Regions from separate parts of the Acidocella sp. genome, predicted to be linked through region 1. Evidence: riboswitches for the same ligand, from Rfam matches in the RefSeq annotation. Region 1 holds a riboswitch; the other holds the start of a gene.

Evidence for each region. A riboswitch is a leader RNA that binds a small molecule or an ion and turns the genes downstream of it on or off. The one in region 1 is predicted to bind cobalamin.
Region 2: linked by a shared signal. The riboswitch ahead of AB7D48_RS13775 (HoxN/HupN/NixA family nickel/cobalt transporter) and the one ahead of AB7D48_RS01305 (DUF1636 family protein) in region 1 are both predicted to bind cobalamin.

The regions. Positions count from the first base shown of each region.
Region 1 is NZ_JBFWIX010000001.1:278,184-285,757, reverse strand. Features, by position in the region: gene cobG (precorrin-3B synthase) at 1-422, opposite strand, end outside; gene cobN (cobaltochelatase subunit CobN) at 419-3,667, opposite strand; gene cobW (cobalamin biosynthesis protein CobW) at 3,669-4,679, opposite strand; gene AB7D48_RS01305 (DUF1636 family protein) at 4,676-5,038, opposite strand; cobalamin riboswitch at 5,136-5,338, opposite strand; gene cobO (cob(I)yrinic acid a,c-diamide adenosyltransferase) at 5,376-5,993, shown strand; gene AB7D48_RS01295 (cobyric acid synthase) at 5,993-7,450, shown strand; gene bluB (5,6-dimethylbenzimidazole synthase) at 7,490-7,574, opposite strand, start outside.
Region 2 is NZ_JBFWIX010000020.1:36,425-43,998, reverse strand. Features, by position in the region: gene AB7D48_RS13780 (helix-turn-helix transcriptional regulator) at 1-527, shown strand, start outside; cobalamin riboswitch at 671-852, shown strand; gene AB7D48_RS13775 (HoxN/HupN/NixA family nickel/cobalt transporter) at 943-2,013, shown strand; gene AB7D48_RS13770 (MFS transporter) at 2,197-3,438, opposite strand; gene AB7D48_RS13765 (TetR/AcrR family transcriptional regulator) at 3,932-4,576, shown strand; gene AB7D48_RS13760 (3-oxoacid CoA-transferase subunit B) at 5,086-5,751, opposite strand; gene AB7D48_RS13755 (CoA transferase subunit A) at 5,752-6,447, opposite strand; gene AB7D48_RS13750 (acetyl-CoA C-acetyltransferase) at 6,563-7,574, opposite strand, start outside.

The DNA.
Region 1 (7,574 bases):
TCCCCCAGCACGGGCCGCGCTCCGGTATCGACGGCAAAACCGAACTTTCCAGGCAGGGGCGGAAACTCCGGCAACGCGTCCGCCAGCGCCCCGGCCAGTTCCAGCGTGCCCTCCCCCGCCCGCCAGAAGGGCGTGACGATTATATTCCGCGCGCGCTCGCGCCGTTCATCCGCGTCCAGCAATTCCAGCGCGGCCAGCCCGTCCAGCAGCGGCGCATGCTGTTCCAGCGCCACGCCGCGCAGTTGCAAATTCGCGCGCGAGGTCAGGCTGAACCGCGCCAGCCCATGGGCCCGCGCCAGCGCCGCCAGCCCCAAGGCCTGGTCCGCGTTCAACCGCCCCCCGGGCGGGCGGATGCGCAGGATCAGCCCATCTTCCGCCCGCATGGGCCGCCACGCGCCCGGGCACCAGCCTTTCACGGTCATGGCGCCTCCAGCCTGGCGATGATGGCGTTATTGCGCGTCTCCCACAGCCCCGAGGCGCGCAGCCGGGCAAACACATCCCGCATCCTGGCCAGCGCCGCCGGGTTTTCCGCCGCCAGAAACGCCGCCACCTCGTCGCGCCCCAGCGTCGCCTCGAAATACAGCTCGAACAAATGCCCCGGCACCGCCCGGGCCAGATTGGCGAAGGCCGCCATATGGTCCAGCGTGGCCGCCAGCTCCGCCCCGCCCCGGAAGCCATGGCGCATCATGCCGCCCACCCAGGCCGGATTCGCCGCCCTGGCCCGCACCACCTTGGCGATTTCTTCCGTCAGCATCCTGGCGCGCGGCGCTCGCGGGTTCGTGGCGTCCAGATGGTAGAGCGGCGGCGCGCTCACCCCCAGCGAGTCCAGCGCCGCGACAATCCCGCCCTCATGCGCCGCATAATCCGCCGCCAGCAGCAAATCCGTCTCCGGCAGGTCCTGCACATGCACGAACCCATCCGTGCCTCGCAGCCTCTCCCTCAGCGCCTCGGATGTCGCGCGTGACACGCCATCCGCGCCGATGGCCCATTCCGCCCCCGCCAGCCAGGCCCGTGCCGCCTGGGCCCGCGCCGCTTCGGTAAAGATCGCCGGCGCGTCTCCCATCGCCAGCCCATATTGCCCCGGGCGCGGGCCGAACACGCGCGGCCCGCGCATGACATACGGGTTCTCCCCCGCCATCTCCTCGCGCGCCGCCAGCGCCTCGGCACCCGCCGCGAAGAGCTGCGCCAGATGCGAAAACACATCCCGGAACAGTCCGGAAATCCGCAGCGTCACATCGATGCGCGGGCGTCCCAGCAAGGCGGGCGGCAAAATCTCAAAGCCCGAGACCCGGCTGCTCCCCTCCTCCCAGCGCGGCGCCAGCCCGGCCAGATGCAGCGCCATGGCAAACTCCTCGCCCGCATTGCGCATGGTGGCCGAGCCCCAGAGGTCGATCAGTAAACGCTTCGGCCAGTCCCCGTTCTCCTGCAAATGCCGGCGCAGAAGCTCCTCCGCCAGCTTCACGCCTTGCGCATGCGCCGCGCGGGTGGGAATGGCGCGCGGATCCACGGCGAACATGTTCCGCCCGGTGGGGAGCACATCCGTCCGCCCCCGCGCGGGTGAGCCGGAGGGCCCGGGTGCCACCCGCGCGCCCTCCAGGGCCGCCAGCAGCCCGGCGCGTTCCGCCGCGCCGCAAGCGCCGGTGCCGAACACATGCAGCCCGTCCCCAAACCGGCTTTCCTTCAAATCGCACACAAACCGGTCGATCCGCGTGACCGCCTCCGCCAGCGTGGCATCCGCCGCCAGCTCCAGCTCCCGTTCCACCCCGCGGGCGCGGGCTTCCTCGCGAATATCGGTGATCAGCCGCTCCCGTCGTTTCGGGTCCAGCCCCTCGGCGGTGGCATATTCATCCAGCAAAGCCTCCAGCCTTTGCAGAGGCTCCGGCATCGCGGCCGGGGCCAAGGGCGGTGGCAAATGCCCGATCGTCGCCGCGCCGATCCGCCGCTTCGCCTGCGCCGCCTCACCGGGGTCGTTCACGATGAAGGGGTAGATCACCGGCAGATCGCCAATCAGCGCCTCCGGCCAGCAGGTTTCGCGGAGCGCCACACTCTTTCCCGGCAGCCATTCCAGCGTGCCGTGCGCGCCGAGATGCAGCAGCGCATCCATCCCTTGTGCCCGCAGCCAGAGATAAAACGCCACATAGCCATGGCACGGCACGGCGGAAAGATCGTGATAGCGCGCCTCGCGCCCCTGCCGCGCGCCGCGCTCCGGTTGCAGGGCGATCGTGAGATTGCCTGCATGCACGACGGAAAAATGAAACATGCCGTCCCATGCGGCGGCATCCATCTCCGGCGCGCCCCATGATTTTTCCAGGTCGTTTCGCAAGGTTTGTGGTAAATGCCGCAACGCCGCCAAATAGGCCGCCACCGGCCAGCCGGCCTCGTCAGCCTTCAAGCGCCAGGCCAGATGTTCAACGGGTGCCGTCGCGTACCCGGATTGTTGCAGAAAACCAAGAATTTCATTGGCGCTTTGCAGCGCATCCAGCCCCACCGCGTGGGCCATCTGGTCTGGCCTGCCGGGATAGGTGGACAGCACCATCGCCAGCCGCCGCGCCGCCCTGGGCGTTTCAGCCAGCTTCACCCAGGCGGCAATCTTCCTCGCCACCGCCTCCACCCGCTCCGGTTCGGCGCGGTGCGTGGCCCGGGCGAATTGCAGATCCTCATCGCGGATGCCGGTGGATTTGAAACTGACCACGCCCAGGAAAATTCGCCCGTCGATTTCCGGCAGCGCCACATGCATCGCCAGATCCGCTGGTGAGAGCCCGCGGTCCGAGGCCGCCCAATCCTCCCGCCGCGCGGTTGAAAACGCCACCTGAAACACCGGCGCGCCCGGCCCGTCCAGCGGCGTTGTCCCATCGTCCCCCGCGGCGGAAAACGCCGTCGTGTTCACGATCGCCGCCGGCGGCTGGCCGCGCAAATGCGCCGCCACGAAAGCCGCCGCCTCCGGCAGTTTCAAGGATGGCACGAACAGCCCGTACGCGTCGAACCCTTCCTGTCGCAGGGCGGCGATCAGGGCATCCACCGGCTCCATATCTCCCGCCGCCAGATAGGAACGGTAAAACATCACGGGCACGCGCGGCGCGCCTGCCATGCCGCGCGCCGCCGCAGGGCCGGTTTCAGGCTCGTACATCCCGCAATCCGGGAGCTTCGTGACCGCCCCGGCGCCGACCTCTTGTCCGATCTCGCGCGCCAGATGCGCCAGCGCGGCCAAGGCCGCCTCCGGTCCGCCCGCCTCGCAAAGCCGGGCCAGTTCACCCAGCCGCTCCGGCGCGAGGTTGGAATAGCCATCCAGCACCGCATCCGGCCGTCCATCGCCCGGCAGCACCGCCAGCCTCAGCCCGTTGCGCCTGGCCAGGTCCCGCAAGCTATCCAGCCCATAGGCCCAGTAGCCTTCCCCGCCGATCAACCGCACCAGCACGGCCTTGGCGCCGCTCAGCGTCTTCTCGGCATAGACATCCACCGAAACCGGGTGGCGCAGCAGCGCCAAATTCGCCAGCCGCAGACTGGGCAGCCTTAACCCCCGCGCCTTCGCCCCCCGCCAGGCGGCGGCGAACGCCCCCAAATCGCTGTCCGAGAAAGACAGCACCACGATCTCCGCCGGGTCCTGGCGGAGATCGTGCGGGGTCTCCGCCTCTTCCAGCCCATGGTTTTCCCGGAAGACGATATGCATTCTACCCGCCCAGCGCCGCCCGGATTGTCTTGGCGTTCAGGTCATGCCGCTCGGCGATCACCACCAGACGCGAGGCGCGCGGTTCGGCCCCCCAAGGCTTGTCGAACTGGCTGCGCACCCGTGCCCCCACCGCCTGCACCAGCAGCCGCATCGGCTTGCCGGCAATCGCCACATGCCCCTTCACCCGCAAAATCCTCTGTTCGCGCCCCAGCTTTTCAATCGCCGCCAGCAACGGCGCCGCGCTTTCCCGCTCGGGCAGGTCGATCACGATGGTGGCGAAATCATCATGCTCATGCGCGGCCTGCCCATCATGGTGGGAGGGCCGCGCCTCCACATCGTCTTCCGCCGCCGCCTCCAGCCCCAGCAGAATCCGCGCCTCGATCACCCCATCGGCAATCGGCAGCATCGGCACCGGCCGCGGCAGCGCCTTGGCCACCACCTCTCGCGCCCTGGCCAGCTTCTCCGCCCCGGCCAGATCCGCCTTGGAGAGCAAAATCAGATCCGCGCAGGCCATCTGATCCCCAAACACTTCCGAGAGCGGCGTGTCATGCTCATTGCCGTTGCGCCCTTGCTCGGGCGCGAACTGCCCGGCGGAAACGGTCTCCGCATCCGCCATCGCCACCACGCCATCCACCGTCACGCGCGAGCGGATGGCCGGCCAGTCGAACGCCTTCAGCAGAGGTTTGGGCAAAGCCAGGCCCGAGGTCTCGATGAGGATATGATCCGGCTTCTTGTCCATGGCGAGCAGCTTTTCCATGGTGGGAATGAACTCATCGGCCACCGTGCAGCAGATGCAGCCATTCGCCAGCTCCAGAATGGCCTCCTCCGGGCAATTCTCATCCGCGCAGCCACGCAAGATCTCGCCATCCACGCCCATGGTGCCGAATTCATTCACCAGCACCGCCAGGCGTTTGCCGCCGGGGTTGGCCAGCAAATGCCGGATCAGCGTCGTCTTTCCCGCGCCGAGAAAACCGGTGACGATGGTGACGGGAATTTTCGCGAGGTCGGTCATGAATTGGCTTCCATGGCTGGCAAACGGGCAATCACGTTTTTGCGGAAAAGGGCGGGGCGCTCCCGCCAGGGCACAATGCCATCGGACGTTCCGGCATAGGCGGCGGCCCCTTCCAGAATCACGGCGGCATCGTCCTCGCCGACCGGCCCGTAAATATAAGACCAGCGCCCCGGGCCGGTGAGCGCGATGCTCGGCCCGTTCTTGCAGGCGGAAAGACATTCCACCGGCTTCACCGTCACGCCTTCCGGCACGGCAAGGGCGTTGATCGCCTCATGCACCCGTGCCCCGGCGCAGGGGGCTCCCTCGGCCGGCTTCAATCCGGCCCGGCAGGTGATGCAGACATGCAGCGTGGCACCCATTCAACCCTCGCACTCCTCTATGCGGCGCGGGCGCGCGAAACGGGAAACACGCGCCAAGCGCGCGCAAAGGCCCCGTAGCGGCACACCCCGTCCGCTCGATCAATGGTCCGTCCTGGCAGGTCTCCCGGCTTGCGGATAGGGGCGGTGAAGCCCTTCGGCGCCCACCTTCCCGGCTTTCGCCAGTGGCATCGGGCAACCTCTCCGGTCACGGTCGCGGGGGCGGCTGCGATTCAGGGTGGGCCCCTATCGCATTCCCTTTTGGCCTGACATAAGCCAGGCACCAGCACGGTCTGCCGCACAAGGCCGCATGTGCCGGGCAGAGTCAAGGAGAGCCGCCATGACCATTTCCCCTGACGACGCGACCCGCCACGCCGAGAAAATGGCCCGCATCAAGGCCGCGCGGGACAAAATCATGATGGGCAAGACCGGCGAAAAAGGGCTCGTCATCGTCCATACCGGGCCGGGCAAGGGCAAGTCCTCCGCCGGATTCGGCATGGTCCTGCGCTGCATCGCCCACCAGATGCCCTGCGCCGTGGTGCAGTTCATCAAGGGCGCGTGGGACACGGGCGAGCGCCGCCTCCTCACCACCCATTTCGCCACGCTGTGCCAGTTTCACGCCATGGGCGAGGGCTTCACCTGGGAAACGCAGGACAAAGCCCGCGACATCGCCGCCGCCCAGGCCGGATGGAAGAAAGCGAAAGAGCTGATCCGTGACCCCGCCATCCGCATGGTCCTGCTGGACGAAATCAACATCGCCCTGCGTTACGAATATCTGGATGTGGATGAGGTGGTGGCGTTTCTCCTGACCGAAAAACCGCCTTCGACCCATGTGGTGCTCACCGGGCGCAACGCGAAACCGGCATTGATCGAGGCCGCCGACCTCGTGACCGAAATGACCGCCGTGAAGCACCCGTTCCGGGATGGCATCAAGGCCCAGCCCGGCGTGGAATTCTGATGCGCGCCTTGATGCTGCAAGGCACGGGCTCGAATGTCGGCAAATCCCTGCTGGTGGCGGGGCTCTGCCGGGCGGCGCTGCGGCGCGGGTTGAACGTGGCGCCCTTCAAGCCGCAAAACATGTCCAACAACGCCGCCGTCACGGCCGATGGCGGTGAGATCGGTCGGGCCCAGGCCTTGCAGGCCCTGGCTTGCGGCCTGCCCCCGGTCACGGACATGAACCCGGTGCTGCTGAAGCCGCAAAGCGACTCAGGCTCGCAGATCGTCGTGCGCGGTCAGCGCCTCGCCACGCTGCAAGCCCGCGACTACGCCGCCTATAAACCCAGGCTCCTGGCCCCGGTGCTGGACAGCTTCCAGCGCCTCGGCGCCGCGCACGATCTCGTCATCGTCGAAGGGGCGGGCAGCCCGGCGGAGGTCAATCTCCGCGCGGGCGACATCGCCAATATGGGCTTTGCCCAGGCCGCCAACGTGCCGGTGGTGCTGGTGGGGGACATCGACAGGGGCGGCGTCATCGCCCAGATCGTCGGCACCCAGGCCGTGCTGGCGCCCCAGGACGCCGCCCTGGTGCGAGGCTTCATCGTCAATAAATTCCGGGGCGATCCGCGTTTGTTCGATGAGGGCTATGGCTTCATCCAGTCCCGCACCGGCTGGCGCGGTTTCGGCGTGTTGCCCCACTTCGCCGATGCCGCCCGCCTGCCCGGGGAAGACGCGCAGGATCTCCGCCGCGCCCGCCCGGTGGCGGCGGGGCGGGGCGGGGTGAAAATCGCCTGCCTCGTCCTCTCCCGCATCGCCAATTTCGACGATCTCGACCCGCTGCGGGCCGAGCCGGGCGTGGATTTGGTGCTGGTCGAGCCCGGCCAGCCCCTTCCCGGCGATGCGGCCTTGGCGATCATTCCCGGCAGCAAATCCACACGCGCCGACCTGGCTTTTCTGCGCGCCCAGGGGTGGGACATTGACCTGCTGGCCCATCGCCGGCGCGGCGGGCGCATTCTGGGCATTTGCGGCGGTTATCAGATGCTGGGGCGGGAGGTTGCCGACCCTGAGGGGTTGGAAGGCCCGCCCGGCGCCATGGCGGGGCTGGGGCTGCTGGATATTTCCACCCGCATGGACCGCCAGAAGCAGCTTGGCCTGGTGCGGGCTGTCCATATCCAAAGCGCTCTGAAGGTCTCGGGCTATGAAATTCATCTCGGCCAGAGCCAGGGGGCGGACGCATCCCGCCCCTTCGCCATGGTCGGTTCCCGGCCCGATGGTGCCGTCTCGGAGGATGGGCTGGTGATGGGCAGCTATCTGCACGGGCTGTTTCATGAGGATGCGTTCCGCGCCGCCTTCCTGGCCATGCTCGGGGCTTCCGTGGCGCCGGGCTCTCATGGCGCGGCGATCGAGGCGGCGCTGGATGGGCTGGCCGCGCATCTGGAGGCGCATCTGGATGTGGAGGGGGTGCTGGCCCTCAGCCCATAGGGGGTTTTGGGATGGCTGGTTGCTGAAAACAGCGAACCCTCATCGACGCTCCCACACCGTTTCTTCATTCCGCTGCCACGCCGCGCGGTGCAGCAGCGGCGTGTCGTCGGTGAAGGCGGGCTTG
Region 2 (7,574 bases), on a different contig from region 1:
ATTATTTGTTTTCCCTGGGGGAGTTTGCTCCTGGCTTGTACCGGCTGGATGATGTGGCACCGGAATATTTCCAGAAAACCGAATATTATCAACGCTATTTCGCGCTGAATGTGGTGGCGGACGAGGTTCAATTTCTGCTGCCAATGCCACCCCATGGCACGCTGTCATTCTCGCTGGGCTGCCATCACCGGTTCACGAATGAGGAAATGGGCTGGCTGTGCTTGGTCCTGCCCTGGCTTTTGCCTCTGATGAAGGCTTCTGCCGATATGCAGATCGCATCGGCGGGCATTGCGCCGGACCGGGCCGTCAGTCTGGAGGCCCGCTTGCGCCAGAAGGGCACGCCCGCGCTCACAGACCGGGAAACTCAGATCGCATTATTGCTGCTGGCCGGGCATTCATCCAAGGCCATCGCGGCACGGCTTGATATTTCGCCCGAGACGGTGAAGGTGCATCGCCGGAACCTGTATGAAAAACTGGGCGTCTCCAGCCAAGCCGAGGTCTTCGCTCTGTTCATGACACAAGGTTAGGCGCATTTTATTTTCATGCTCTTATCCGTTGCCAAATGATTTGGAGCCGCTGGGGCCTGACTTACGGGCGTATCTGTCTCACTTGGTGAATTCGTGGTGTAAGCCCCCAGCGCCGCAATACTTGCAGTGCCCTGTCGTTTCCGCTTAATTGGCGCCGATGGTTCCTCCGCGAGGAGGATGAAAAGGGAACGCGGTTCAATGCCGCGGCTGCCCCCGCAACTGTAAGCGGCGAGTCGCTCATCATGAAGCCACTGGGTCAACCCGGGAAGGCGGTGAGGGACGCGGACCCGCGAGCCAGGAGACCTGCCATCAAGAGGCGTCAACGCATTCACACCGGGCGGGGTGCACCGGTGAAGGGTCGGGTTCTGCTGCCTGCCCTCGCTTGCCGAGACAAACGCCATTTGAGGCAGACTTCATGTTCAGGACTTTAAGACACGTCTTCAATGACAATTCCCCCGATGTCCAAGGCAAGGTTATCGGGATCTATATATTCCTCATCGCCGCCAATATCGGTGCTTGGGCTTGGGCGGTTCTCGCCTTTCATGGCCATCCCGTGCTCCTGGGCACCGCGCTGCTGGCCTATGGCTTCGGTCTGCGTCACGCGGTGGATGCGGATCATATCGCCGCCATCGACAACGTGACGCGCAAGCTCATGCAGGAAGGCAAACGTCCGGTCACGGTAGGATTCTTCTTCTCGATCGGGCATTCACTTGTGCTTCTCATAGGAACCCTCTTCATCGCGGTGGCCGTGATGAAGTTGCAGAAGGGGTTCGATCAGTTCAACGATATTGCTGGCATCGTCAGTACCCTTGTTTCAGGATCCTTCCTCCTCATCATGGCGATCCTCAATCTCGCCGTCGCGCGAGGCGTATACAAGACCTACCGGCATGTGCGCCGCGGTGGACACTATGACGACGACAGCTTCAACCTTCTGCTCAACAACCGTGGCCTGATCGCCCGCGTGTTGCGACCGCTCTTTCACTTCGTCAACCAGAGTTGGCAGATGCTGCCAATTGGCTTTCTTTTCGGCTTGGGGTTCGACACCGTGACCGAGGTCAGCCTGCTGACCGTGGCCGGGACGGAAGCCAGCAAGGGTCTGCCAGTATGGTCGATTCTCGCCTTCCCGGCACTTTTCTCCGCTGGCATGTCGCTGGTCGACACGACAGATGGAATCTTAATGCTTGGCGCTTATGGCTGGGCCTTCGTCAAGCCAATTCGCAAACTCTATTACAATCTCACCATCACCATCGTGTCGGCGGCCGTGGCCATCCTCATCGGCGGGATCGAGACATTGGGGCTGATCGCGGGTGAGCTGAACCTGCAAGGCTGGTTCTGGAAGGGAATGGATGATCTAAACAATAATTTCGGCCTGCTCGGCTACGCAATCGTCGGTATTTTCGCTGTGGCCTGGATCGTCTCCTTCATCGTCTACCGCCTCAAGAGGCTGGACGAATTTGAACTCGTCAAACCCGAAAAAATTCCGTAGGTTTCAGACAAAAAGTTCTCAGAAAGTGTCTGGCAGCAGCGCTTATAGGACTTTTGGGGGGTGTTTTGGATTGGAGGTTTTTTGGCGCATCGCCATGCTGACGATCCTGAGAGGAGTGCCCCCCGCCAACCACAAAGTCGGCTTTGCCTGAAAATATGCAAAACCCGAGCGTCTTTGCTCCACTCACCTGCGCCCATGCGCTATTCTATGTGCATCTGGATGCCGGCGAAGCATAAGCATGGCAATAACGCCAACCGCAGGCCCAGGCACCAGCAGCAAGAAGCTCCACCGCCAACCGATCGCGGTTGCAAGCAATGGCGTCAGCCGGATCGAAACAATCGTGAGCGCGAAGCCTAGCCCTAGCTGTAACGCGATTGCGGTGCCAACATAACGTGAGTCGCTAACCTCGGTGGCCATAGCAGAGAACTGAGCGGAATCACCTATGACGCTAACACCCCAGACGATCGCGACGGCCATGAAAAGCCAGAGCGGCCCTGTAAAAACGAACCCGATCGTAAGCGCGCAAAGTCCGGAGACGACCATCATGATGGCGGAGGTCGCCGTCCGCCCGATTCGGTCCGCCATGAAACCACCCAGCACAGCGCCCGCTACCCCCGAAGCAACGACAACGAAGGTGATCAAAGAAGCGTCCCTCGTACTGACTAAGCCCAAACCGGGAAGCGCCGCCGATGTGAAGGCGAGGAACCACCCCCACATGGCATAAAGTTCCCACATATGCCCAAAATACCCCAAATTCGCGAGAGCTAATGGACGGTTGCGCAGAACCGCACCGATTTGCCGTGGATCGAACACAGCCCGGCTGAAAGGAAACGGCCCTTCACGAGACAATATTGCGAGCACGCCAGCGCCGATTAGCGTGGCAACGGAAGCGGCGATAACGACATCCTGCCAGACAAGACCATGGATGAGAGCGCGGACTAAATTCGGAAAGGCTGACCCCAGCGTCAGGGCGGCGATGACCGAGCCAAGCGCCAGTCCACGTCCGTGCACAAACCATGTCGAAATGAGCTTCAGCGCTGGCGGATAAATACCAGCCAAAGCAACACCCGTGATGAAGCGGGCGGCAAATAGCGCGCCAACATCCGGCACCCACAATAAGGACAAATTAGCCAGCGCAGCAAGAACACCTGCTACTCCCATCAAAAGGCGCAGCGGCACCAAGTCGGGCAAGCTAACAACACTTGAAACGAGCGCTCCCACCACGAAGCCTAATTGCACCATGTTCGTCAGCCAGGATGAACTGCCTGCCGTTAATACAAATATCCTCACAAGGTCAGGGGTAATGGCGGTTGCCGAGAACCAGGTCGTCATCGACAGCACAACACCCAGGCAGACCCCCGCCAGAACGCGCCACCGCCCATTGTGAGCGACATCGACGGGTTTAACGAAAGCTACTATTGCCATTGCCATCACGCCCAAATCGCTTGCATGAAAAAAGTCACGGCGACACCTTCAGCGTGACTCGATATGCGCCGATACTTCTTTCCGGACACGAACCAGAGAACCAAGGATCGCGTTTGCTGTCTTTCTTCCACATTGAAAAGAAAGACAGCAAACGAGGAGGCGGAAGCATCATTGTCAAATCACCCCATCTTTTTCGGACGAAGAAGGTTGTATCGTTGCTGGTCAGTTAGGCCGGAAACCACCCGCTTCGTCGTCGCTTCATGCCGGCGACACAAAACAGCACTTCGCACCGCATACCACGGACGTCAGCCAGTTACTTAAGACCGCCCATCTTTACTCGGCTTTTCTCTTGACTATATATACCAAATATACCGACCGATCTTCATATTAAATATGACAGTCTGATCGGTACAGTAGAATTGACCACCACAGCTTGTCAACGCCCCGTTCTCAGGCTCTTGTGTGGATAGTTGCGATTATGAAGGATTCGACCATGGCCGACTTGCATAAACAACCCTCCCCCCTGCCAATGCAGGAAGATACGCCACAGCGATCCCGGATTCGCGCGATCTCCGCAGCCCTGTTCGCGGAAAAAGGCTATAACGCGGTCGGAATTTCGGAGATCGGCGAAGCGGTTGGGCTGGCGCGGGGCGCGCTGTACCATCACATCGGCAGCAAAGAAGAATTACTCTATAACATAGTTATTCGCTATATTAGCGATCTGGTCGAATCAGGCCGGACGATTAGCGATGACATGCCAGACCCCGTACCACGAATCCGGCTACTGAGTCGTCACCTCATGCGAGTGATCGGCGCGCATATCAACGAGATGACCGTGTGCTTCCGGGAGGTCAATTGCTTGACCGGAGAGCGCCATGACGTGGTTTCACAACTTCATGCGGAATACCAGCAGATTTGGGCGCAAGCGATCGAAGACGGGGTGAGTAAAGGTGTCTTCCGGCCACTCCCATCTGTCGCACTCAAAGGCGTCTTGGGGATGTACTTCTATTCATTCCTCTGGCTGGACCCCAGCGGTCGTCATCGCCCCGAAGAGATCGCGGACATCTTCAGCGACCTCGTATTTCAGGGCGTTGCGGCCACGGCCAAAACGCGAAGAAACCGGAACAATTCAAGCTAGAGGCGAATTCAAGCCCAACTTTATATCCGGCCATGCCATACCATACGTGGCGCGTTTATGCACCACATCTATGCTGACCAAAGGCGCATTCCGCAAGGGGAACGCGCCTTTGACGGCTGCCTTCTATCCTGACGAGCACTCGAAGAAACGATCTTGAATACTCCCTCAGGGAAACTCTGAGCCATGCGATTTCATCTTGATTTAATAATGATCTTCACATCTCTATTGGTGACCACATACTTCTCGACTTTATAACCTTGTAGTTCTACAATATCGAGCAGAATGGCAACTGGCCAACGCGTTGACGAGCCTCCGCACAGGATCCATGCATTCCGTTTCCCCTTTACACTCCCGCGATGTGGAGACATTTACACGCTGGCTGCCCCTCAGCATGGTAACGTGATTACGGACATAGGTCTGCGGCTCCTCGGTATACGGAACACAATGTCACTGAATGGCTGACATATGTTGAGGCATCCAAGTTTCTTTCTTATTAAATCGAATGAAATTCAGGATCCGTAATCTGGTTCGTTCGTGAATTCCACCTCGTACTTAGCTTCGGTGAGAGACGCGACTTGCGCGGCATCAATGCCTGGAGCTAATTCGACTAATGTAAATGGCTGTTGCCGAGTCTCACGCTTAAATACCGCTAAATCCGTTATGATCATGTCAACAACGTTTATACCGGTTAGCGGCAGGCTGCACTGCTTGCGGAACTTGGCGCTTCCGTCCTTGGCGCTATGCTCCATCAGAACAATAACCCGCTTGACGCCGGCAACAAGATCCATGGCGCCCCCAGGCCCCTTCACAACCCGTCCTGGCACCATCCAGTTGGCCAGGTCACCATTCTCTGACACCTCCATCGCTCCGAGAATTGACAACTGGATATGCCCGCCGCGGATCATTCCAAAACTATCCGCTGAGGACACATAACTGGTGCGGTCGAGTTCAGTGATTGTCTGCTTGCCGGCATTGATAATGTCAGGATCGAGATCGGCTTCGGCTGGGAAGGGCCCCAACCCAAGTATTCCGTTCTCTGACTGGAGTGTGACATCGACCCCCGGCGGGATGAAGTTACTGACCAGAGTTGGAATACCGATGCCGAGATTTACATAAAATCCATCGCCAATCTCTCGAGTGGCACGTGCAGCCATCTCATCTCTTGTCCAAGCCATTTATGCCGCCTCCTTCCGGACCGTCTTCTTCTCGATTCGTTTCTCATTGTGTGTTGCGAGGATCATGCGATCCACAAAGATGCCTGGTGTATGAACATGATCGGGATCGATAGCCCCAGCTTCCACGAACCGTTCGACCTCTACCAGTGTTATGCGGCCGCAGGCCGCCGCCATGGGGTTGAAGTTTCTAGCAGCCTTTCGATAGACAAGGTTACCGTATGGATCCGCTTTCCAAGCCTTAACAATCGCCAGATCGGCTACGAGCCCTGTCTCAAGTAGGTATTTCTCGCCATTGAATTCGCGGACTTCCTTATTCTCCGCAAGAGGTGTTCCTACTCCGGTTTTTGTATAGAATCCCGCTATACCGGCACCACCTGCCCTCATACGTTCGGCAAGCGTTCCTTGTGGGTTGAATTCGATCTCCAATTCTCCGGAGATGTATTGGCGTTCGAACTCCTTGTTTTCACCCACATAAGAGCTGATCATTTTGGATATCTGGCGCTTGTTCATCAGCTTACCTAGACCAAATCCATCGATGCCCGCATTATTGGAAATCACGGTCAGGTCTTTCACGCCATCTTCTTCAAGTGCCGCGATCAACGTCTCCGGGATTCCACAAAGACCAAACCCACCAGCGACAATCGTCATTCCATCGAACAAGACACCACGAAGAGCATTGACAGCTGAGTCGTACATTTTTTTTGGCATATACTTCCCCCTTGGACTTTATTAGAGGCGCGACACCACGCCCGTTTATCAGCACCTCAAAACTTGAAGGATATAGGTAATACACAACATTTCGACTGTACGCTTATCTTTCCAGACAAATCGAAACCCCCATCCCACCGCCGATGCACATGGAAGCCAAGCCACGCTTGGCATCCCGCCGCGCCATTTCATGAACCAACGTCACGACAATACGGCATCCGGAAGCCGCAAGTGGATGCCCGAAAGCAATTGCGCCTCCATTCACGTTGATAGTGGTCGGATCCCAGTCCATCTCACGAATAACCGCCAGTGATTGCGCCGCAAAAGCTTCATTGAGTTCGATGAGATCCAAATCTTGCGCTTCCCAGGCAGCCTTGGAGAGGCATTTACGGGACGCAGGAACCGGGCCAAGCCCCATAATGCTGGGATCCACTCCTCCTGTTGCATAAGCCTTGATTGCGGCCAAGGGTGTCAGACCGTAAGCTTCTGCGCGACGGCGGGTCATGACCATAACGGCGGCCGCACCATCGTTCAGTCCAGATGAATTACCGGCAGTCACTGTTCCACCTTCCTTGAAAACCGGCTTGAGAGACGAAAGTTTTTCGATGGTTATATCTGGTCTTGGTGACTCGTCCTCGACAACACGAAATTTTTCTCTTTTATGCTGAACTTCCACCGGAACGATTTCAGTATCGATACGACCAGCCATTATCGCGTCTGCGGCCTTACGCTGCGACGCTAACGCAAACTCATCTTGCTCATCACGCCGGATCTGAAAATTCTGAACAAGATTCTCAGCCGTAACACCCATATGGTAGTCGTTGAAAACATCCCATAACCCATCGACCGTCATCGCCTCGCGCACTTTCATTGGCCCAACGCCATAAGGCGCTCGATCGCGCGGTAACAGATACGGAGCTTGGCTCATACTATCCTGACCACCAGCAATGACGATTTCCGCATCCCCACACCGGATTGCCTGCGCGGCAAGATGCAACGACTTTTGCCCGGCACCGCAAACCTGGTTGATCGTCATCGCGCCGACTTCGTTAGGCAACCCCGCGCCCAACGCGGCTTGACGAGCTGGGTTTTGGCCACAGCCGGCCGTCAGCACT